4 regions of the Desulfovibrio legallii genome follow, and region 3 is predicted to be linked to each of the others. Evidence: riboswitches for the same ligand, from Rfam matches in the RefSeq annotation. Region 3 holds a riboswitch; each other region holds the start of a gene.
What was found. A riboswitch is a leader RNA that binds a small molecule or an ion and turns the genes downstream of it on or off. The one in region 3 is predicted to bind cobalamin.
Positions count from the first base shown of each region.

Region 1: another riboswitch for cobalamin. It lies ahead of EB812_RS08255 (FecCD family ABC transporter permease); the one in region 3 lies ahead of EB812_RS04030 (sirohydrochlorin cobaltochelatase).
Region 2: another riboswitch for cobalamin. It lies ahead of EB812_RS08480 (anaerobic ribonucleoside triphosphate reductase); the one in region 3 lies ahead of EB812_RS04030 (sirohydrochlorin cobaltochelatase).
Region 4: another riboswitch for cobalamin. It lies ahead of metE (5-methyltetrahydropteroyltriglutamate--homocysteine S-methyltransferase); the one in region 3 lies ahead of EB812_RS04030 (sirohydrochlorin cobaltochelatase).

Region 1 is NZ_SIXC01000009.1:16,178-21,487, reverse strand. It holds gene EB812_RS08260 (ABC transporter ATP-binding protein) at 11-1,033, opposite strand; gene EB812_RS08255 (FecCD family ABC transporter permease) at 1,033-2,100, opposite strand; cobalamin riboswitch at 2,250-2,430, opposite strand; gene EB812_RS08250 (hypothetical protein) at 2,509-3,513, opposite strand; gene ybgF (tol-pal system protein YbgF) at 3,748-5,106, shown strand; gene dprA (DNA-processing protein DprA) at 5,119-5,310, shown strand, end outside.
Region 2 is NZ_SIXC01000009.1:75,673-80,982, forward strand. It holds gene EB812_RS08470 (YfgM family protein) at 1-600, shown strand, start outside; gene pgl (6-phosphogluconolactonase) at 831-1,577, shown strand; cobalamin riboswitch at 2,158-2,337, shown strand; gene EB812_RS08480 (anaerobic ribonucleoside triphosphate reductase) at 2,429-4,708, shown strand; gene nrdD (anaerobic ribonucleoside-triphosphate reductase) at 4,789-4,959, shown strand; gene nrdG (anaerobic ribonucleoside-triphosphate reductase activating protein) at 4,952-5,310, shown strand, end outside.
Region 3 is NZ_SIXC01000004.1:88,210-93,519, reverse strand. It holds gene EB812_RS04035 (30S ribosomal protein S1) at 1-1,290, opposite strand, end outside; cobalamin riboswitch at 1,579-1,780, shown strand; gene EB812_RS04030 (sirohydrochlorin cobaltochelatase) at 1,815-2,729, shown strand; gene EB812_RS04025 (RsmB/NOP family class I SAM-dependent RNA methyltransferase) at 2,859-4,247, opposite strand; gene EB812_RS04020 (DUF116 domain-containing protein) at 4,247-5,110, opposite strand.
Region 4 is NZ_SIXC01000009.1:101,743-107,052, forward strand. It holds gene EB812_RS08565 (tetratricopeptide repeat protein) at 1-1,120, shown strand, start outside; cobalamin riboswitch at 1,399-1,632, shown strand; gene metE (5-methyltetrahydropteroyltriglutamate--homocysteine S-methyltransferase) at 1,789-4,056, shown strand; gene EB812_RS08575 (ABC transporter substrate-binding protein) at 4,766-5,310, shown strand, end outside.

The sequences.
Region 1 (5,310 bases), on a different contig from region 3:
TGTGCCGACTTCAGTTTTTGGCGAAGCGGGTGTTGTTGCCGGGGACGTTTGTGGCGTGGGGGTCGCGTCCGCCGCCAGGGCCGGGCCGGTGGGAGCGCAGAGCAGAAGCGTCAGCAGCGCTGCCGGCAGGAGCAGTGTCAACAGATGCGGCCGCAGCAGGGGCGGCGGCGTGGGGCGCGGCCCACGGCCCGCGTGCGCGGGCGGACAGGGCCTGGGGCAGGCCCCACAGGGGGTGGGGCAGCACGGTAACGGGCGTTTGGTACAGCGCACTGAGGTTCTCCTCGGTAAAAACCTGCCGCACGGGGCCGTCAAAGGCTAGGCGGCCTTCCCGCAGGCCCAGCAGCCGCGTGGCGTACAGGGCGGCCAGGTTGCAGTCGTGCACGGCCATGAGCACGCAGGCTCCGGCGGCGCGGCGGCGTTCCAGCAAGTCAAACAGTCCGGTCATGCGGGCCAGGTCCAGACCGGCGGCCAGCTCGTCCAGCAGCAGCAGAGGGCTTTCCTGCGCCAGGGCTCTGGCCAACAGCACCCTTTGCAGTTCGCCGCCAGAAAGCTCATGCAGCCGGCGGTGGGCCAGCCCTGTCGTGTCCGTGGCGGCCAGGGCGCAGTCCGCAGCCCTGTGGTCCCCGGGGCCATACCAGCCCCAGGGGGAAAGATGGGCGTAGCGCCCCAGGAGGACCATTTCCCGTGCCGTCAGATCCTCCGGGCAAGGGCCGCGCTGCGGCACCACGGCCACCCGCCGGGCCCGTTCCCGGGGCCGCAGGCTTGCCAGGGGCCGGTCGGCCAGACGCACCTCCCCGCTCCAGGGGGCCAGCACGCCTGAAAGCGCGCGCAGCAGCGTGGTCTTGCCGCTGCCGTTGGGACCCAGCAGGGCCGCGCATTCTCCGGCCCGCAGGCAAAAGGTCAGGCCCTGCAGCACAGGACGGCGGCCGTAGCCCGCCACAAGATCCGTCACGGCCAGCAGGGGGGCGTCCTGGGCGTCACGGCGCAGGGCGTCTCCGGCGGCGTCCCGCGCGGGGGCAGTGGGGCCGTACATCAGCGCCCCCGCACCAGCAGGGCGAAAAAGGGCCCGCCCAGCAGGGCCGTGACCACGCCCACGGGCAGTTCCTGCCCGCCGTCCAGCACGCAGCGGGCCAGCACGTCGGCCCAGACCAGCAGCACGCCGCCGCCCAGAAAGGCTCCGACCAGCAGCGGGCCGTGCCCGCCGCCCAGCAAAAGCCGCAGCACATGCGGCACCACCAGGCCCACAAAACCGATAACTCCGGCCACGGCCACGCAGCCCGCCGTCATGCAGCTGGCTCCGGCCAAAAGCCAGAAGCGCGCGCGGGCCACGGCCAGACCCAGCTGCGCGGCCTGCTCGTCGCCGAGCGCCAGCACGTCCAGCGCCCTCCAGCCCAGGCCGACGGCCAGCAGGCCCGGCAGCAGGGTGGCGAGCAGCAAGGGCAGGCTGTCCCAGCCCCGACCTTGCAGGGAACCCATAATCCAGAAGACGATGCTGGTGACGGATTCCTCATTAAGGGCCTTGACCAGGGCCACCAGCGCGCCCAGAAAGGCGGCCACGGCAATGCCCGCCAGCACTACGCTTTCTTTGCGCCAGCCCCCGCGTCCACGTCCCAGCCAGAGCGCTCCGGCCAGGGCCAGAAGCGCGCCGGCCAAGGCCGCCGGAGCCACCAGGGCCGCCGGGTGTGGCCCCAGGGCGGGGAAAAAATCCGTCAGTCGGCCGCCCAGGGCGATGGCCAGGCTGGCCCCGAAGGCCGCCCCGGCGGAAACCCCCAGGGTAAAGGGGTCGGCCAGGGGATTGCGCAACACTCCCTGCAGGGCCACGCCGGCCACAGCCAGAGCCCCGCCGCAGAGGGCTGCCAGCACCACCCGCGCCAGGCGGATGTCGCCCACCACCAGGTTGAGGGCGCTGTCGGGGGGCAAGGGGCCGAGCCCCAGCGCGCCCGCCAAGGCGGACAGCACTTCCCGCGCCGCATAGGGGGCGGGCCCCGGCAGGCAGGCCAAGGGCAGGGAACAAAGCCAGAGGCCCGTCAGGAGGGCAAAGGCCGTCCAGCGGAGGCGGTGTTTGGCGGAAGGTACGGAGGATGTGTGCCGTGCGGTCATGGCGCTGCTCTGAAGGCCGCCCGTGCGGTCATAAAAAAAGCCTCTTCCGTCCGCGCGCACGCAGAGGGAAGAGGCCCGTATTTCCTCTTTCCTGCCGGCAAAAACCCGTTGCCGCGGCGGCCTGCGCCGCCCACCGGGCCGTGACGTACGGCACGGTCCGGGCTACGGCAGGTCTTCCGGCTTGGCCCCCGCGCTTCGGCCTTCCCGTTGCCAGTGGCACATGAAGAAGCGCGGTATACGGGCCTTACGGCGGCGGGTCCGCTCCCGTTTTGCACGGGATTCCCTTTTCAAGCCGGGCAAAACCCGGCTACCGTAACCGTGGTCACTGTAGGCGCGGGGCAGGGGGCTGTCAATGCCGTGGGCGCGGCGCTTCCCTATCCCTTCGGCCGGGGGCCCGACGTTTCCGGATCAGGGCCGGACCAGAGTGATGGCGGTGATGCCCGTAAAAAAGTAGAAGGGCAGGCAGGTCATGGCCAGCAGCAGGGCCAGGATCAGCGTGGGCTTGTGGCGCAGGGGCGCGGCGCTGCGGCTGACCACGGTCCAGAGCGCCGCGGGCGCGAGCCAGAGCAGCAGACGGCCGCTTTCCCACAGGGCGTCCAGGGTGGTGAAGGCCCCGGTCTGCCGGTGCGCCTGTATGGTCAGTCCGGCGGCAAAAAGCAGGAAAAGCCAGAACAGCGCCCAGGCGTGGCGGGCCCACACGGCGCACCAGGGGATCATGACATTGTAGTGGTCCCGGCCAAAGTCATCGCGCCGGCGGCGCAGGGCGAGCCAAAGCGCGCCCGCCCCGCCGGCCAGGCCCAGGATCAGGGGCAGGCTGGCATACAAGGCGCACCAGAAGGGGGAGAACCAGCCCGGCAGAAAAATATCGCCCAGGGTAAGGCTGGCCGCGTCGGGCCGCACAAAAGCCGCCTGCAGGCGTGCGGCCGCCAGGGTGGCTGCCAGGGCGAACCAACCCTGCAGACCGCTGATAATGCCCAGGGCCGCGTGGAGCACGGGCAGCTTGGGCAGAAACTTCCAGAGCGAGAAGTAGAGGCTGCTTACCAGTACGGACAGCCCCAGCAGAATCCAGGCCATTTCCGCCATAAAGGCGGGCAGGGAGTCGGGCGTGTAGGAATCGTGGGCAAAAAAAAGCCAGATGCGGCCGCCCACCAGCAGGGGCCAGCCCAGCGCCAGGGCCAGCAGGGCCAGCTGCCGGGCGCATTTTTCATAGGACGCGCGCCGCCGCGTAACCGCCAGCAGGCGCGCCGTGCCGGAAATCACACCCAGGCCCGCAAAGGCCGCCAGGGCCGTCAGGGCCGCCGCCAGGGCAACGGCATCCAGGCCGGACTGCACCAGGGGATGCCCCGCCAGCAATTGGCGCAGGGCCTGCATCCAGACTTCGCCCGCCGCCAGAATGTCCTGAAAGACGTTCATCGGGCACCGCCCGAAGGTTCCCGCGCCGGGATGGAAATGCTCATGCCTCCTCCTTACGGTCTTGCGTTGGTCAGTGCTGGTGCGCTATGTTCAAAAAAAGGGACACGCCTGTTTTTGCCTGAAAATTGCCCTGGCCGCAAGGGCCGGGCGCGCGGAAGCGCCATACGGGGCCGCCTGGCGGGCGTACTGGCGTGGTCACGCGGGCGGCGCAACTTTTTGCGGAGACTTTCGGGTATGAAATATTTTTCTTTGGCCGCGGTCCTGGTCGGCTTGCTTGCCTTGGTCGGCTGCGCCGGAAAGGCGCGTACAGCGGCGCAGGACGAGCAGGAAAAACGCCTCCAGACCATGGACAGGCGGCTGACAGCCCTGGAGCAGAGCGTGGGCGCGCTGAACAGTCAGACGGCCCGGCTCAACAACAGGGTGTATGAAGTCCGCACGGCGGGCGGCCGCAAAACCGGCTACCGTGTGGTGCCCATCCTGCCCCCCCAGTCGGCGCAGTCGCTGTCCGCCGCCGCAACGCCGCCAGCCCCGCAGTCTGCCCAGGCCGTGACGCCCCAGGCCTCCCCGGCGGTAACGGCCGCGCCTGCCGCGCCGTCCGCAGCGGTCCCTGTGGTCAGGTCTGCCGGGGGGGCGGCGTCCGCGTCTGCTTCAGCCGGCAAAACGCCGCCAGCCTCCGGGCCGCAAGGGGTGCGCATTGATCCTGCCGCCCCGCCCCGTCCTTTCCCCGCGCAAAAGGCGGACACGACGGCGCCGCAGCCCCCCGCGGGGGCGTCTGCCGCCGCTTCCCGCGCACCCGTCAGGCCCGCCGCACCTGCGACGGACGCGCTCCCGGCAAACTCCGGAACAACGCCGGGCGTTCTTGGTCTGCCGCCCGAAAGCCTGCCGTCACAACCTCTGCCGCAGGCGTCTGTTGCCGGCAACCCGGTCCAGGGCGGCGCGACCGCCGTCGGCGCGGGCGCTGTAAGCCGGGCGGCCGCTGGTGCGGGGGGCAACCCTGCCGTACCCGTGCCCGCTCTGCCGCGCACGGAACTTTCCTTGCCGCCGGAACCCGCCGGTCTGGGGCTGCCGCCTCTGGAAGGCGCGGCCGAAACCGCATCCACGGCGGGCAGTCCTCGGTTGGCCGCCCACGACCAGCGCGCCGGGCGGGCTCCGGCGACATCCGCCGTGCCGCCTTCGCCTGCCGCACCGTCCCCTGCCGCCGCGGCCGGACAGGCCGCGCCCCAGGGGGAAGACGCCGCCTACAAGGCCGCGCTGCGCCTGGCCATGTCCGGCAAAAGCGCCGAGAGCATTGCACGCTTTCAGGCTTTTTTGCAGTCCTACCCGCAGGGCCGTTATGCCCCCAACGCCGTCTACTGGATCGGGGAGGGGCTGTACGCCCAGGGCCGCTACGCCGAAGCCCTGGAACAGTTTCGTAAGGTGGAGGCTGGTTGGCCCCGACACCACAAAAATGCCGACGCCCTGCTCAAAACCGGCATGAGCTTGAGCCGTATGGGCGACCGTCAGGGCGCGGCCAAAGTTTACGGGGAGGTGCTGCGGCGGTTTCCGCATTCCGAGGCGGCGGGCTTGGTGCGCGCGCGGGGGCTGGCCCGCTGAGGGCAGTGACGCATGGCCGTGACGACGCACGCGGGCTGTTCCTGGCGGGATATGGACGAGGCCGCCCGCAAGGAATACTGGGCTACCCTGGCCCTGCGCCACAGCAAAGGGCTGGGCGCGCGGTCGCTGGTTAAACTGTTGCGGACCTTTGGCAGCGCCTACGGCGCGGTGGAGGCCCGGTCGCGCTGGGGTGCAGCGGGGCTG
Region 2 (5,310 bases), on a different contig from region 3:
ACCGTCGCCCTGGTGCGGGCCACCGTGCACCACCCTCTGCTGGACCGCACGTTTACCCTGCTTATGGAACTGGAGCGCACCCCTGTGGAGAGCTGGAAAATCCGCCGTATTGTCAACAGCGCTCAACTGGTGCGGGAGTTCCGCGCCGCGCAGCTGGAACGCATGGCGGCCCGGCGCAAGAAGGTGGAGGAAAAAAACGCCGCCGTTACCGCGCGTTTTTACCAGGATTTTCCTATTCAGGACTGCACGGCCGAGGCGGGTACGCTTTCGGACGGCAAGACGCTGCTGCTGGTGCTGCACCTGCGGGCCCGCAACAACGGCGCCACGCGCGTCAACAACATGAATTTTGAGGCTGCGGTGCTGGATCTGGACGGGCGGGAACTGCTGCGCCGCCAGTGCAACGTCGTACAGCCCACCCCCCCCGGCGAAGCCCTGGACCACCGCTGGACCATAGAACTGGACGCCGCAAGCCCCACGGGGCAGAACGTGCGCGCGGCGGGCGCACTGACCTGCAGGCCTATCTGGAAGACCTTAGGCCTGGCCAACGGCGAGGTGCTGCATATCACGGATCTGCCGGACCAGGAGGAAGAACTGCGCTGATCGCGGGTGCGCGTCGCCCCATTGCCGCAGAGAGGACGCCGGCCCGTCACCGGGGCGGGCCACCCTGACGGAGCGGACGGAACGCGGCTTTTATTTTTAAAGGCGGGGCAGCGCGACTTTCCTCCCGCTGGCTTCTGTGCCATACTCCATGCCGCCCGGCGCGCCGGGCCCTTACCGCCGCCGCGCAGGAAAGCCCCCGGCAACAATCAAATTTTCAAGGAGCTGTCAACATGTCGGGCCTCAGCCGTTCCATCCACCTGACGGTGCACATCCATAAAGACCCGGCCGCCATGGCCGAACGCGCGGCCCACATTCTGGCCGCAGCCTGCGAAGAAGCCGTGGCCGAGCGGGGCGTGTTCAAAATCGCCCTTTCGGGCGGGCAGACGCCCATCCCCCTCTTTCGCCTGCTTTCAGGCCGGGACTGGGCCGACCGCCTGCCCTGGGACAAAATGACCTTCTTCTGGGTGGACGAACGCTGCGTCAGCCCCGAACACCAGGACAGCAACTATGGCCTGGCCCGCCGCGAACTGCTGGGGCATGTGCCCGCCACCCACTTTTTCCGCATGCGCGGCGAAGAAGATCCCGTGGAGGCCGCCCGCAAATACGAACAGCTGCTGCGCACGGACTTCAGCCTGGGCCCGCAGGATCTGCCCCGCTTTGACTTCATGCTGCTGGGCATGGGCGAAGACGGGCACACGGGCTCCATCTTCCCCAACTCTCCGGCGCTGGCCGAACGCAAGCGCCTGGTCATTGACCAGTATGTGCCGGAACGCAAGGCCGACCGGCTCACCCTGACCCTGCCGGTCATCAACAATGCCCGCTGCTGCATGTTCCTGGTTACGGGCGGCGAAAAACACGACGTGCTCTCCCGCGCCCTCAACCTGCTGGCCCAGCCCACGCTGCCCGCCCAGATGGTCCGGCCAGGCTTCGGCGACCTGATCTGGGTTGTGGACGAAGCGGCCGCCACGGGCGCGTAGCCTCATTGCCGCACAAAAATAACGGATGGGGCCGCAACCGGCCCCTTCCGGCCCCCACCCTCGCGCAACCCTTCTGGCCAACCTCCCTGGCCAACCCCTTTGGACCTGTCGCCTCTTACGGCCCCACCGCCGGTGCCGGTCAGTGCCGTCCCGTACAACGGAACCGGGCCGGAAGGCTGCTTCCGGCCGCCACGCAACGCCCGCCGGGCTTGCAGAGCCCCCATACACAGACCGCCCAACAAGACCTTGGCGGACGCACCGCCTTCCAGATTCAAAAAAAATAATCAAATATTTCCCATATATTACTGAAGAAGTTGGCGCGGGGCGCGGGTTTGCCGCACATGCCGCAGCCTTGAAAAACCCGCTCCGTCGCGCTATGGTGCTCCCTGTCAAAAGGATTTTTGCCTGCGGCCCCAAAACAACCGCAGACACAGGGGCGGTCCCCAAACCCGCCCCGTTTTTTGTGCAAGAACGAACAAGACTATGGACGCAAAAAAAATTATCAAAGAAACAACACTGTTCCTTTGAGCCTTGGAAGGCTTTTTTGCGGACCTGCATTGACAGAACGGTATTCTTTTGAAACTTTCTAGACATTGAAAGCGCTCGTGAGCTTAATAGGGAATCCCGTGTAAAGCGGGAGCGGACCCGCCGCCGTAAGCCGCTGTAAACGCCGCCTTTCCTCGTGCGCCACTGGATTTTTTCCGGGAAGGCCGAAGGGCGGCCGGCAAGCCGGAAGACCTGCTTTCAACCCACTATCCCCCCTGGCAACGGGCCTTTGCCAGAGGCGAAGAAGAGCCGTCACGGCGGGGAGCTCTTCCTCCCGCCCGCACCATGCGGACCGGACTTTTTTCATGGCTCATTCATTTGGGAGCGTGTGCATGCCCGCCTGCATCATCAAACGTGACGGCACGGAAGTGCCGTTTGATTCGGTCAAAATTCTTAACGCCATTACCAAAGCCAACAAGGCCGTGGGCGGGGAGGACATGTCCCCCACGGACCTGCTTTTCGTGACGGAAAAGGTCTGCAAAAAACTGGAAGACCGCGACCTCAAACATGTGGAAGAAATCCAGGACGTGGTGGAAGAAAGCCTCATTCAGTACGACTACGCCAAAACCGCCAAGGCCTACATCCTCTACCGCGCCGAGCATACGAAAATCCGCAATGCGGAAACGTATCTCATGGACATCTATAAAAAGCTGACCTATTCCCCGGCCCTCAAAGAGGACATCAAGCGCGAAAACGCCAATATCGACGGCGACACGGCCATGGGCACCATGCTCAAGTACGGCTCCGAGGGCTCCAAATTCTTTATCGACAACTACATCCTGCCCAAGGACGCCTCGGCCGCCCACATCAACGGCGATATCCACATCCATGACAAAGATTTTTACATGCTCACGGAAACGTGCTGCCAGATAGACCTCATCCCCCTGTTCAAAAACGGCTTTTCCACAGGGCACGGCTACCTGCGCGAGCCCAATTCCATTGAAAGCTACTCAGCCCTGGCCTGCATCGCCATCCAGGCCAACCAGAACGAAATGCACGGCGGCCAGAGCGTGCCCCACTTCGACTTTGCCATGGCTGGCGGCATTATCAAAACCTTTCGCAAGGAATACAGCCGCGCCCTGCGCGCCTATGTGCGCATTGCCGCCGGGCTGGACGCCGAAGCGGCCCGCGAGCTGGTGGAGACCCTCCAGACCGGGCTGGGCGAAGGCCCCCGCATGGGCTCCATTGAGGACTACGGCCGCCGCATGGCCGCGGCTGCGCCGGACCAGGCCGAAATGCTGGCCAAGGCCCACGCCTACGCCGCACAAGAGGCCCTGCGCTATACCGACCGCCGCACCTACCAGGCCATGGAAGCCCTCATCCACAACCTCAACACCATGAACTCCCGCGCCGGCGCGCAGGTGCCCTTCAGTTCCATCAACTACGGCACCGACGTTTCCGCCGAAGGCCGCATGACCACCAGAAACCTGCTGCTGGCCACCAAGGCGGGCCTCGGCAACGGCGAAACCTCCATCTTCCCCGTGCAGATCTTCAAGGTCAAGGAAGGCGTCAACTATAATCCGCAAGACCCCAACTACGATCTTTTCAAGCTGGCCATGGAGGTTTCCGCCCTGCGACTCTTCCCCAACTTCAGTTTTCTGGACGCGCCCTACAACCTGCAGTACTACAAAGCGGGCGACTACAACACCGAAGTAGCCTACATGGGCTGCCGCACCCGCGTGCTCGGCAACGTGCACGACAAAAATCGCCAGACCACCTGCGGCCGCGGCAACCTCAGCTTCACTTCCGTCAACCTGCCCCGTCTGGGCCTCGAAGCCCACGGCGATGTGGACCGCTTCTTCGCCCTGCTGGATGACAAAATCGACCTGGTCTTCCGCCAACTGCTGCACCGCTTCAAAATCCAGTGCGCCAAAAAAGTCCGCAACTACCCCTTCCTCATGGGCGAAGGCATCTGGATCGATTCGGACAAACTGGACTGGGACGACAGCATCGGCGAAGTGCTTAAGCACGGCACCCTCACCATCGGCTTTATCGGCCTGGCCGAAACCCTCAAGGCCCTCATGGGCGTGCACCACGGCGAAAGCGAAGACGCCCAGGCCCTGGGCCTCAAAATCATCGGCCGCATGCGTCAGCGCTGCGACCAGGAGTCGGAAAAAACCGGCCTCAACTTCACCCTCATCGCCACCCCGGCCGAAAGCCTCAGCGGCCGCTTCGTGGCCCTGGACAAAGCCCGCTACGGCAGCATCCCCGGCATTACAGACAGGGACTACTACACCAATTCCTTCCATGTACCCGTGTACTTCCCCATCAAGGCCTTCAAAAAAATCCAGATTGAAGCCCCTTACCATGCCATGACCAACGCCGGCCACATCACTTATGTGGAACTGGACGGCGACACCTGCAAAAACCCCGAAGCCTTTGAAAGCATCATTCGCTACATGCACGACCAGGGCGTGGGCTACGGCTCCATCAACCACCCCCTGGACCGCGACCCCGTCTGCGGCTACGTGGGCGTCATCAACGATTGCTGCCCCCGTTGCGGCCGCAAAGAAGGCGAGGGCGTAAGCCTTGATAAGCTCAACCAACTGCGCAGAAAATACCCGCACATGCCCCATTGGGACTGATGCGGCCGTCCCCTCCGGGCAGGGCCCAGGGGACGCACATACCCTACCCTCACCCTTAGTGCAGACCAAGGAGAATACATATGCTGATGAAATCGCGCTTGTTCGAGGAAGTAAAACCCGCCCAGAAACTCGTGGGCCAGGGCCTGGGCTTTGAACGCACCCGCCGCATCACCGGTTACCTCGTGGGCACCCTCGACCGCTTCAACAACGCCAAACGCGCCGAAGAACGCGACCGTGTCAAGCATGCCTGAACCACACGCAGCGCAGCCCCTACGCCTCTCCGGCATTGTGGAGGAATCCATAGTGGACGGGCCGGGGCTGCGCTATGTGCTCTTTACCCAGGGGTGCCCGCACCATTGCAAAGGCTGCCATAACCCCCAGACCCACAGCTTTGAGGGCGGCTTCCTCTTCACCGCCGAAGCCGCCCTCGACCAGATGGGCCAAAACCCCCTACTGGCCGGCGTCACCCTCTCCGGCGGCGAACCCTTCTGCCAGGCCAACGCCCTCTGCCCCGTGGCCGCCGGCGCCCACGCCCTGGGCAAATCCGTGGTCACCTTCACGGGCTACACCTTTGAAGAACTCCACCGCCGCGCCGCCGCCGA
Region 3 (5,310 bases):
CACCTTGGCCTGCACGGTGTCGCCCACCTTGTACAGCTCGTTGGGGTGGCGCACCTTTTTGGTCCAGGAAATGTCGGAAACGTGGATGAGGCCGTCGATGCCGTCCTCAATGCCGATGAACATGCCGAATTCGGTAATGTTCTTGATGACGCCCTCAAGGATGGTGCCTTCGGGGTACTTTTCGGCCACCAGTTCCCAGGGGTTGGGCCGCACCTGCTTCATGCCGAGGCTGATGCGTTTTTTGTCGCCGTCCACGCCCAGAATGACCACGTCCACCTCGTCGCCGGTGTGGACCATCTGGGAAGGATGACGCAGCTTGCGCGTCCAGGACATTTCAGAGATGTGCACCAGGCCTTCCACGCCGGGCTCCAGTTCCACAAAAGCGCCGTAGTCCACCAGATTGGTGACCTTGCCGGTGCATTTGGCCCCTTCGGGGAAGCGGGCGGAGATGTCCTGCCACGGATCGGGCACCAGCTGTTTGAGGCCCAGAGAAACTTTGTTGGTTTCACGGTCAAAGGAAAGCACCTTGAGGGTCAGATCCTGACCGATGGTGATCATTTCCTTGGGATGGCGGATGCGCTTCCAGCTCATGTCCGTGATGTGCAGCAGGCCGTCCAGACCGCCCAGGTCCACAAACACGCCATATTCGGTGATGTTTTTGGCCTTGCCCTGCACAATCTGGCCTTCGGCCAGGGTGCGCAGCAGCTCCTGCCGCTTGGAGTCGCGCTCTTCCTCAAGCAGCACGCGCCGCGAAACAATGACGTTGCTGCGGCGACGGTTGATCTTGAGCACGCGGAACTCGAACTCCTGGTTGACCAGGGCGTCCATATCGGGCACCGGGCGCAGGTCCACATGCGAACCGGGCAAAAACGCCTCCACCCCGCCGATATCCACCGTGTAGCCGCCCTTGATGCGGCGCACAATGTGGCCTTTGATGACCTTGTTGGTCTCCTGCACGGCCTCGAGCTGGTCAAAGACCTGCATGCGCTTGGCCTTCTCAAAGGAAAGGGTGATGGTGCCGTCGTTTTCGTTCTTGCGAACCACATAGACGTCCACCTTGTCGCCCACCTTGACGGTCATGTTGCCGGCGGGATCGCGGAACTCTGCCGCGGGGATCTGCCCCTCGGACTTGAAGTTCACGTCCACCAGCACCGTGTCGTCGTCCACGCGGACAATCTCGCCCTTGGTGATGGAGCCTTCCTCAAGGTCGCCAAAATCGGGATTGAGATAGTTTTCAAGGGCGCTTTCGAAATTGATTTCGCTGTCGTGCCCGGTTTCCAAACCTGCCATATGTCCAGCCTCCAAACATGATTTCCCCCAACCAGGGAGGTTGACTTAGTAGCAGGATTTTACCAAAAGAACAAGGGAAAATCCGCGCAAATGGGCACAGGAAGCCAAAAAAACGGCTCCAGCGCAGGCCGCCGGCCTTGACTTTTGCCCCGGCCTAGTATCCTCTGCGGTAAGAACAGTCACGCCTGTAGTGCCCGGAAGGCTGCCGCCCGCGGCCGTCCGTCAGGCGGGCGCGGGCGCGTTTATGCGGCGCCATGCGCCCCGGCATTGCGCCGTCCTTGCTGAAATGTTTCGGCAAAGACGGTCTGTTTTGCGCTGCGGGGAATTCCGTGCAAATCGGAAACAGTCGCGCTGCGGTAAGAGGGTACAAGGCTTCTTCGCGTCCGTCGGGCAGCCCGGCAGGCGCGCGACAGCCAGTCGCGCAAGCGGTGAAGGCGAAGCCGAGGCCAACCCCTCAAGTCCGAATACCCGCTGGGCGTTTATGCCCTTTTTCAACCTGTCAACGCGCCATTGAGGAGGTTGCCATGCCGCGTTTTTCGCCCTTTGCGGGCTCCCGTCTGTTCCTGCTTCTGCTCCTGCTCCTTGCGGCCCTGGCCGCGCCCGCCGCGCCCCACGCCGCCGACGCGCCCCAGCAGGGCGTTCTGCTGGTGGCCTTCGGCACCAGCGTGCCCGAAGCCCTGCCCGCCATGCAGGCCGTGGACCAGGAGTTTAAACAGGCCTTCCCCGGCCAGCCTGTGGTCTGGGCCTATACCTCGCAGATCATCCGCAAAAAAATCGCCGCTCAGGGCCGCCCTGTGGGCGGCATCAGCGACGGCCTCGCCAAACTCGCCAAAGACGGCGTAAAAGTAGTGCGCGTGCAGTCCCTGCACGTCATGGCCGGCGAAGAATTTTCCGCTCTGGAACGCGCCGTGCTCATTGACCTGCAAAAAAATCCCGGCCGTTTTGAGGCCGTCTATCTGGGCCGCCCCATGCTTGAATCTGAAGCCGACGCCCAGGCCTTGGCCTCCGCCATTCTTGAGGACACCAAGGCCCTGCGCGGCAAAAACGCCGCCCTTGTCCTCATGGGGCACGGCCAGGAACACGGCCGCGCCGGCCTGACCTTTGAAGGCGTGCGCGCCCTGTTCCACAACCAGGACAAACATGTTTTCATGGCCACAGTAGAAGGCGAACGCAGCTTCGACGACCTGCTCAAAGAACTTAAGGCCGCCAAGGTCAAGTCTGTGGTCATCGCGCCGCTCATGCTGGTGGCCGGCGACCATGCCCGCAACGACCTGGCCGGAGACGAAGCCGATTCCTGGGCCTCTCAGCTCAAGGCCGCGGGCTTCAAGGTGACCGCCAACCTTAAGGGTCTGGGCCAGGTGCCCGGCGCCCGCGCCCTGCTGGTGCAGCACGCCAAAAGCGCCTCCGACGACCTGACCAAGGAACCCAGAAAGCAGTAACAAATCCTTTCTGCACCCTGCAAAAACTTTCTCCCGCCTTGCGGCAGGGGAAAGTTTTTGTGAGGAAGGACGTGCGGGGGAGGGGACGCTTTTTAGTAAAAAAGTCCCCTCCCCCGCAAAGTATTCGCCCTATGCCCGCCGCCGCAGCAGCGCGCCAAACATGCCTTCCAGCCAAGGATGGTCGTGAGGGGTCTGCCAGCGCTGTTCCAGGCGCAGGTCGGGATGTTGCCGCAACAGGCCTGCCACGACCCCCTCGTTTTCGTCGGGGTTGAGGGTGCAGGTGATGTAGGCCAGGCAGCGGCCAGGCTCCAGCAAGGCAGCTGCCCGCTCCAGTAACCGGCCTTGCAGGGCGGTCAGCGCCGCCAGGCGCTCCGGCCCCCGACGCCGGATGTCCGGCCGACGGGCCAGCACGCCCAGGCCGGAACAGGGCGCGTCCAGCAGCACAGAGCCGGGCCAGCGGGCCAGGGGCGGACGCGCGGCGTCCGCTAGGCACACGGGCGGCAGGCACACGGACGGCAGGTGCAGACCCAGACGAGCGCAGTGCCCCGGCAGGGCCCGCAGTCGCCCGAAGCTGCTGTCCGTACAAAGGCCCACGGCCACGCCGCGCTCCAGCAAAGCCGCAGTTTTGCCGCCGTAGCCCGCGCACATGTCCCACACCGGGCCCTCCAGCGCGTACAGGTCCAAGGCCGCAAGGACGCGCTGCGACCCTGCGGACTGAAACGAAAGCGCCCCCTGGGCCTGCCAGTGGGCTAACGGCCGATCCATCACGCTTTCCGGCAGCTCCCCCGGCCCCAAGGCCACGCCCCAATCGCCCACGGCCGCCGCGCCGGGCAGGGCGCGCAAGGCCGTCAGCAAGGCGGCGCCTTCAGGGCGGCGGGCATTGACCCGCAGTCCACTCCAGGGGCGGCCGCAGGAACGCCGCAACAACAGGGCCGCGTCCGCTTCGCCATAGGCCCGCGCCCAGAGCCGGGCCAGCCAGTCCGGAGCCGCGCAGAACAGGGCCAGCGCGCCCAGCGGGTCCGCCGCCCCCTGACGGTAAAAATCCTCATGGCGCGGGGCTTCTCCCAAGCGCTGCACGGAACGCAACGCGCCGTTGGTCAGACCGGCCAGCCGTGGTCCGTACAGGGTCCGCGCCTGTTCCACGGCCTCGTGCAGCACGGCGTGGGGGGGCGTTCTGTCCTGCAGCAGCAGTCCATAGACCCCCAAAGCCAAAATGTGCCGCAAGGGGCGCGGCAGACCTCCTGGCCTGGGCAATACCCGTCCCAGCACATAATCAATGCGGATTTCCGCCCGCAGACAGCCGTAAGCCAGTTCTGCGCACAAATGCCGGTCCCGCGCCGCCAAAGCCGTGCCAAAGGCTGCACTGCCAACCTGTCCCGCAGGGGCGTGCGGGGCCGCACCTAAGGCCATATCCAGGGCCGCCTGCACGGGCATACCCGCGTCCGTCAGCAGCAAAGTCCGCAAAGCCGCATTGCGGGCCGTAACCCGCAACTTGCCGAACCCTTTTGGAAAACCCATTATTTGCTCCCCGGCGCGCTGCTTGCCGCCGCCACAGACCCGGCAACCATCCGGCCCGGCGCAGGGCCCAGCCCCAGAAACAGCCTGATGGCGGCCTCAATGGCGTCCAGCGGCGCCAAAGTGTCCAGGCAGGGGCCGTGGGGCCGCTCGTTAAGCACGCCAAACACAGGGACAGGGTAACTGTCCTGAATGCCGGAGGTCAGGTCGCGTTCGCAGGCCACGGCAATAATGCAGCGCGGCCGGGCCTGGACCACGATGCGCCGGGCAATGGTGCCGCCCGTGGCAATGGCTAGCCGCACCCCGTAGGCGTCGCGCAGGTCCAGCAGCGCCCCTACCGGGCAGGCCCCGCAGCGGCGGCAGTGGTCCGCATTGTGCATCAACCGGTGTGGGCAGGCGCTGCGCTGCAGGCAATGGGGCAAGAGCACCAGCAGTTGCTCCGGCCGCACCGGTTCGCGCGCCGCCAGCACCATTTCGTTGTTGACCTTGACAAACGACCGCCGCACCGCCGCCCGGTCCAGACCCACCAGCTTGGCCAGCATCTCCATGAGCGGAAAAAACAGCCGCACCGTCATGTGCCGCACGCCGCCGCCGCCCGGCAAAGGCCGCCCCGTATAGATATGAAAAACCAGGCTCAGGCACAGCCCCAAAACCGCCAGCATGGCCGCCGCCGCCACGCTGACGCTCACTGCCGGCAGCCAGTGCCGCACCCCCAGAAACCCCGTCCAGGGCAAAATCAAAAACACTGCCAGCGCCAGGCACAGCAACAGACACGAACCCAGCATGAGCCCGATGAAGACCCGCTTGCGCGCGCCGCCGTACTGCGCCGGCGGCAAGGAATACGGAGACTTGCGCAGAAACGCCATAGACCCTCATCCAGCGCGGGAAAAAGAGGCTGCGAGAGCGCTCGCTGGAAAAACGCGAACCTCGCCTACGCCCCACCCCGCAAAAAATTTTCTCTTTCCAGAAAAATCCGCTGACGTACCCTGTACAGAAGAAAAAATGCCCCACATTGCCGCCACGCGCCCGAAAGCGGAATGCCGGAGCCGCGCCTCCCGGCACAGCC
Region 4 (5,310 bases), on a different contig from region 3:
AAGACCCAAGGGCACCAAAAAGCGCTCCCAGGGACGAAAGCAGAACAAAGCCGCCGCTGCCGCCGCGGGCACAGCGGGAGCCGTGGGCGCGGGCGCTCAGGTCAAAGAACCCAAAGAGGCCCCCGCCACCCCAGCCCAAAAGGCCGTACAGGCCTATGCCGAAGGCGACTACGCCACGGCCCGCCGCATCTGGGAAAATCTGGCCGCCGCCGGCGACGGTCTGGCCATGAACAATCTTGGCGTCCTCTACGATCAGGGACAGGGAGTGGAACCGGATACAGGCCGCGCCCTGCACTGGTTTGCGCAGTCCGCCAAAACCGGCGATCCCGCAGGCATGAGCAACTACGGTCGCGTGCTGGAACAGGGGCGGGGCATTCCCGCCAATCCCGAAGAAGCCGCCCGCTGGTTTGACCTGGCCGCCCGCAAGGGCCAGCCCGTGGCCCAGTACAATCTGGGCATGCTTTACGAACTGGGACGCGGCGTGCCCAAAGACCTCAAGGCTGCCGCAGCCTGGTACAGCCGGGCGGCGGCCCAGCAGCAGACCGAGGCCCTTTCCCGACTCGGTCAGTTCTATCGCGCGGGGCTGGGGGTGCCCCAAAACCGTATGCGGGCCACCCTCCTGCTCTACGCCGCAGCCATGCAGGGCGAGGCCGGGGCCGTGCGCGCCCTGGAGGAAATGGCCGCTGAAGAGCCTGCGCGCCCGGCCGCCGTACTTTTTGGCCTGCGCCTGGACGCCACAGACCGCCCGACCGTACGCGACGCCCTGCGCCGCGCGGGCGCAACACCCAAACGCGAAGACGACGCCCATATCTGCGATATCTACGCCGCCGAACGGGTGGCCCCCGGCGCGTCGCAGCTGGCCGTATGCTACGGCCCCGGCGACCCGGCCCCCCTGGGTTTTCTGGAGCTGGACTACCTGGCCCCCAACAAAAAAACCGCCAGACAGATTGTCAGCATGGTCAGCCAACGCATGGGACAGCCCTCGGCCAGCGAAGGGGAGGACGCCCAGCTCTGGAACCTGGGCACGGTGGTGGTGGCCACCCGCTACGAACCCGCCCGCCGGCTCATGAGCCTCATGTACATGGTGCCCAAAGTCTACCACCTGACCCGGCAGGACTGACGCCTTTGCCAGAGTCGGACTCGCCCCACGAGGGCCAACCGGCAGCGCCCACGCGCAGCCCCTGCCAAAACCCCGCCCGATTCTGCGACCCCAGCTAGAGCATTTAACACTTGAAATGCTCGCTTACGGCAGGCAAAAGCCAGCCTTCTCGCATTTCGTGGCAAGGATTTTCAAGAAAATCCTTGCAGAGCAGTTAGCTCATTTCATTCGCTAACTGCTCTCGCCGCCCCGGACAAACGCTGCGTCGGGGCAGATCACGCTTGACAACAGCGCGCCAAAACTATATCAATTTATCCGGATATTGTGATAAGAAACGGAAAACGGTGCAAATCCGTTGCGGGCGCGCCACTGTAACCGGCACACCCCGCGCCGCGCCACTGCTGCCTGCCGGCGGGAAGGAGCGACGCTTCCGCGCACGCGGCGCCCTCGGCGTCACCCGCGCGGAATGCGCACGGCCAAATGCCGTGCGCCGGGGCCGGAAGCCAGGAGACGCCTTGTCACATGGCCGCCTGGGCTTGTCGCGCCCCGGCGGCGCGGCAGCACTGTCTCGCGTACAGGCACGAGCCCCCACCCGCGAAAAGGGTTTTTCGCGGGTCTGCGTGACGTGGACTGCCTTTCACCGCCGCGTGGGCCGCACGGCCCCCGCCGCAAGTCTGAAAGGATCTTCCATGCGAACCCACATCCTCGGTTTTCCCTCCATCGGCAAAGCGCGTGAACTCAAACGCGCCCTGGAATCCTTCTGGCAAGGCCAGTCGGACGCCGCAGCCCTTGACGCCGTACGTCGCGACCTGGAAGCCCGCCATTGGGGCATCCAGCAGGCCGCCGGGCTGGATATGGTAGTCTGCGGCGATTTTTCGTTCTATGACCGCATGCTGGACACGACCCTCATGCTCGGCGCCCTGCCCGCCCGCTTTGCGCCCTGCGCGGAGGACGCGCCCTTGGACCGCTACTTCGCCCTGGCGCGCGGCCACGCGGGACGCAACCTTCCGGCTCTGGAAATGACCAAGTGGTTTGACACCAACTACCACTACCTGACCCCGGAACTGGAAGCTGATACCCCCTGGACGCCGGGCGCGCACCCCGTGCTGGAATCCGTGCGCCGGGCCCGCGCGCTGGGTTTCACGCCCAAGGCGGCCCTTATCGGCCCCTTTACCTGGCTGGCTTTGGGCAAGGCACGGCAGGGCACGGACCCCTGGGCCCTGCTGGAACGCATTTTGCCCGTCTATGCGGCGCTGCTGCGGCAACTGGCCCCGCTCTGCCCCTTGATCCAGGTGGAGGAACCCGTGCTCTGCACGGAACTTCTGCCCGCACGCGCCGCCGATCTTTTCAAGAACGCCTACGCCGCACTCAACACCGCCGCGCCGGACAAAATCCTGCTGACCACCTACTTCGGCCCCCTGACCCGCCACCTGCCCCTGGCCCTGGGCAGCGGCTGCGCCGCCCTGCACCTGGACCTGACGCGCGGCCCCGGCCAGCTGGAACCCGTGCTGGCCGGCCTGCCCGAAAACATGACCCTCTCCCTAGGCCTGGTGGACGGCCGCAACATCTGGAAGACCGATTACGCCCGCGCCGCCGCCCCGCTGGAACGGGTCGCAAGCGCCTTGGGACCGGAGCGCGTGCTGCTGGGCTCCTCCTGCTCACTGCTGCACTGCCCCGTGGACGCCACGGACGAAACGGCTCTGCCCCCGCAGGTGCGCGACCGGCTGGCCTTTGCTGTGCAGAAGTGCACGGAACTTTCTGAGCTTAAAGCCGTGGCCTTGGGCCGGGGCGCAGATCTGCTGGCGGCCAACGCCGCCGTGCTGCGGCAATGGCGGGCACATCCCGAAGCCGTATTGCCCGCCGTGCGGGAACGGGCCGCCGCCGTGACTCCGGACATGCTGCGCCGGGCCGCGCCCGCACCGGAACGCCGCGCGGCGCAGGCGGCCTGGCTCAGGCTGCCCCTTCTGCCCACCACCACCATCGGATCCTTTCCGCAGACTGCCGCTATCCGCCAGACGCGCCGGGCCTGGAAACGGGGAGAAATAAACCCAGAGGCTTACGAGGCCGCCATCCGCGCCGAAATCGCCCACTGCATCCGCAAACAGGAAGAACTGGGCCTGGACGTGCTGGTGCACGGCGAGGCGGAACGCAACGACATGGTGGAATACTTCGGCCAACAGTTAGGGGGCTTCTGCTTTACCCAGAACGGCTGGGTGCAGAGCTACGGCAGCCGCTGCGTTAAACCGCCGGTTATCTACGGCGACATCTACCGCAAGGCTCCCATGACTGTGAGCTGGTCCACCTACGCCCAGTCCCTGACCAGCAAGCCCATGAAGGGCATGCTCACCGGCCCCGTGACCATTCTGTGCTGGAGTTTTGTGCGCGACGACCTGCCCCGTGACCAGGTCTGCCGCCAGATAGCCCTGGCCCTGCGCGACGAGGTGGCCGACCTGGAGGCGGCGGGCATCCGAATCATCCAGATCGACGAGGCCGCCTTGCGGGAAGGCATGCCCGGCAACAGCGCCGACGCCGCAGTCTACCTGCAATGGGCCGTGGACGCCTTTCTGCTGGCTTCGTGCGGCGCGGCCCCGGCCACCCAGATCCACAGTCACATGTGCTACAGCGAGTTCAACGCCATTTTGCCGGCCATTGCCCGCATGGATGCGGACGTCATCAGCATCGAATCCAGCCGCAGCGGCATGGAACTGCTGGACGCCTTTGCCCGCTACGACTACAGAAACCAGGTGGGCCCTGGCGTGTACGACATCCACAGCCCGCGCGTGCCAGACACGGAAGAAATAGCTGGTCTGCTGCGTCTTGCCCTGCGCCACATCCCCAAAGAGCGGCTCTGGGGCAATCCGGATTGCGGGCTCAAGACCCGCCGCTGGGAAGAAGCCTGGCCCGCCCTGCAGCACATGGTGGCCGCCGCGCGGCAAGTGCGGGCGGAACTGGGTTGAAGCCCCGCGGGCTCAGAAAAACTACCGTTCCGTAAAGAATTATATCTTCTATACTATGTTGATATAAATCAATAAAATAACAAAGCAGCCCTTTCCCGGCCGTACAGCTCTGTTAAAATCGACATTTATGTCGTTTGTTTCAGACAAGCGTGCCGAAGAACACCACGTCCCGCCCCATGCCGTCCTACCCGGCCTGTGGCGGGACGTCTTTTTTACGCTTCTTCCCTCTACAGATACGCCACAAGCGTTGCTGTGGGGCAGGTCCAAATTTTTTTGCCGCCTCCCCAGTCGGAAGCCGGATTTTTTCAGAACAGCCGCCAGATGCGCTCTGCGCAGCCCTTCCCCGGCACGCAGGCCCAAACCGCCACGCCGGCGGCCCCAAGGGGCCTGCATCCTCTCCGCCCAAGCCTTTCAGGGCTGCGCTGTACGTAGAAAAAAACCCGAAACGCATCCAGTTCCTCCCCAGAAAAATTGACTTGCATTGCGCTTTATGACAAAAGAAAAGGACACTTGTTTCTGGCATATTTCCAACTTTTCGGTAGACTTTCTTGAGGCGAAGTTACCAAAATGTGTTTTTTGGTAAGGGCTGGCAGACAATTTCTTTAATTTTTTTCCGTAGTTATTAGTTCGGAATACTTTTTGCTGTAGGCTGTCTTGTGGTAGGGAATACTGTTTATACCGTGTCCGTCAAAACAATCGGGAGGCCTTCATGAAGTTGTTGCAAGTTGCCACTGCCTGCGCCCTGTCCCTGTTTGTGGGGCATGCGGCCATTGCCGCAGAAGCGCCCATCAAAATCGGTTTCCCCATCCCCCTCACGGGTGAAATCCCCAAGGTGGGCGAGGGCTCCAAGTACGCCGCCGAAATGCTGAAGGAAGAAATCAACGCCAAAGGCGGCCTGCAGGTGGGCGACAAGAAGTACCCCCTGGATTTCATTTACGAAGACAATGAATCCAAACCCGAATCAGCCGTCAACGTCACCCTTAAGCTCATTGAGCGTGACAAGGTGCTGGCCATTGTGGGCCCGCAGTCCTCCCGGCAGGCCGTGCCCGCCGGCGGCGTGGCCAACGACGAGGAAGTGCCCCTGATCACCCCCTGGTCCACCAACCCGGAAGCCACCAAAGACCGCCCCTGGGTCTTCCGCGGAGCCTTCCTTGATCCCTTCCAGGCTCCGGTGGCCGTGGACTTTGCCTCCAAGACCTTCAAGGCCAAAAAGGCCGCCGTGGTCTTTGAGGTTTCCAACGACTACTCCAAAGG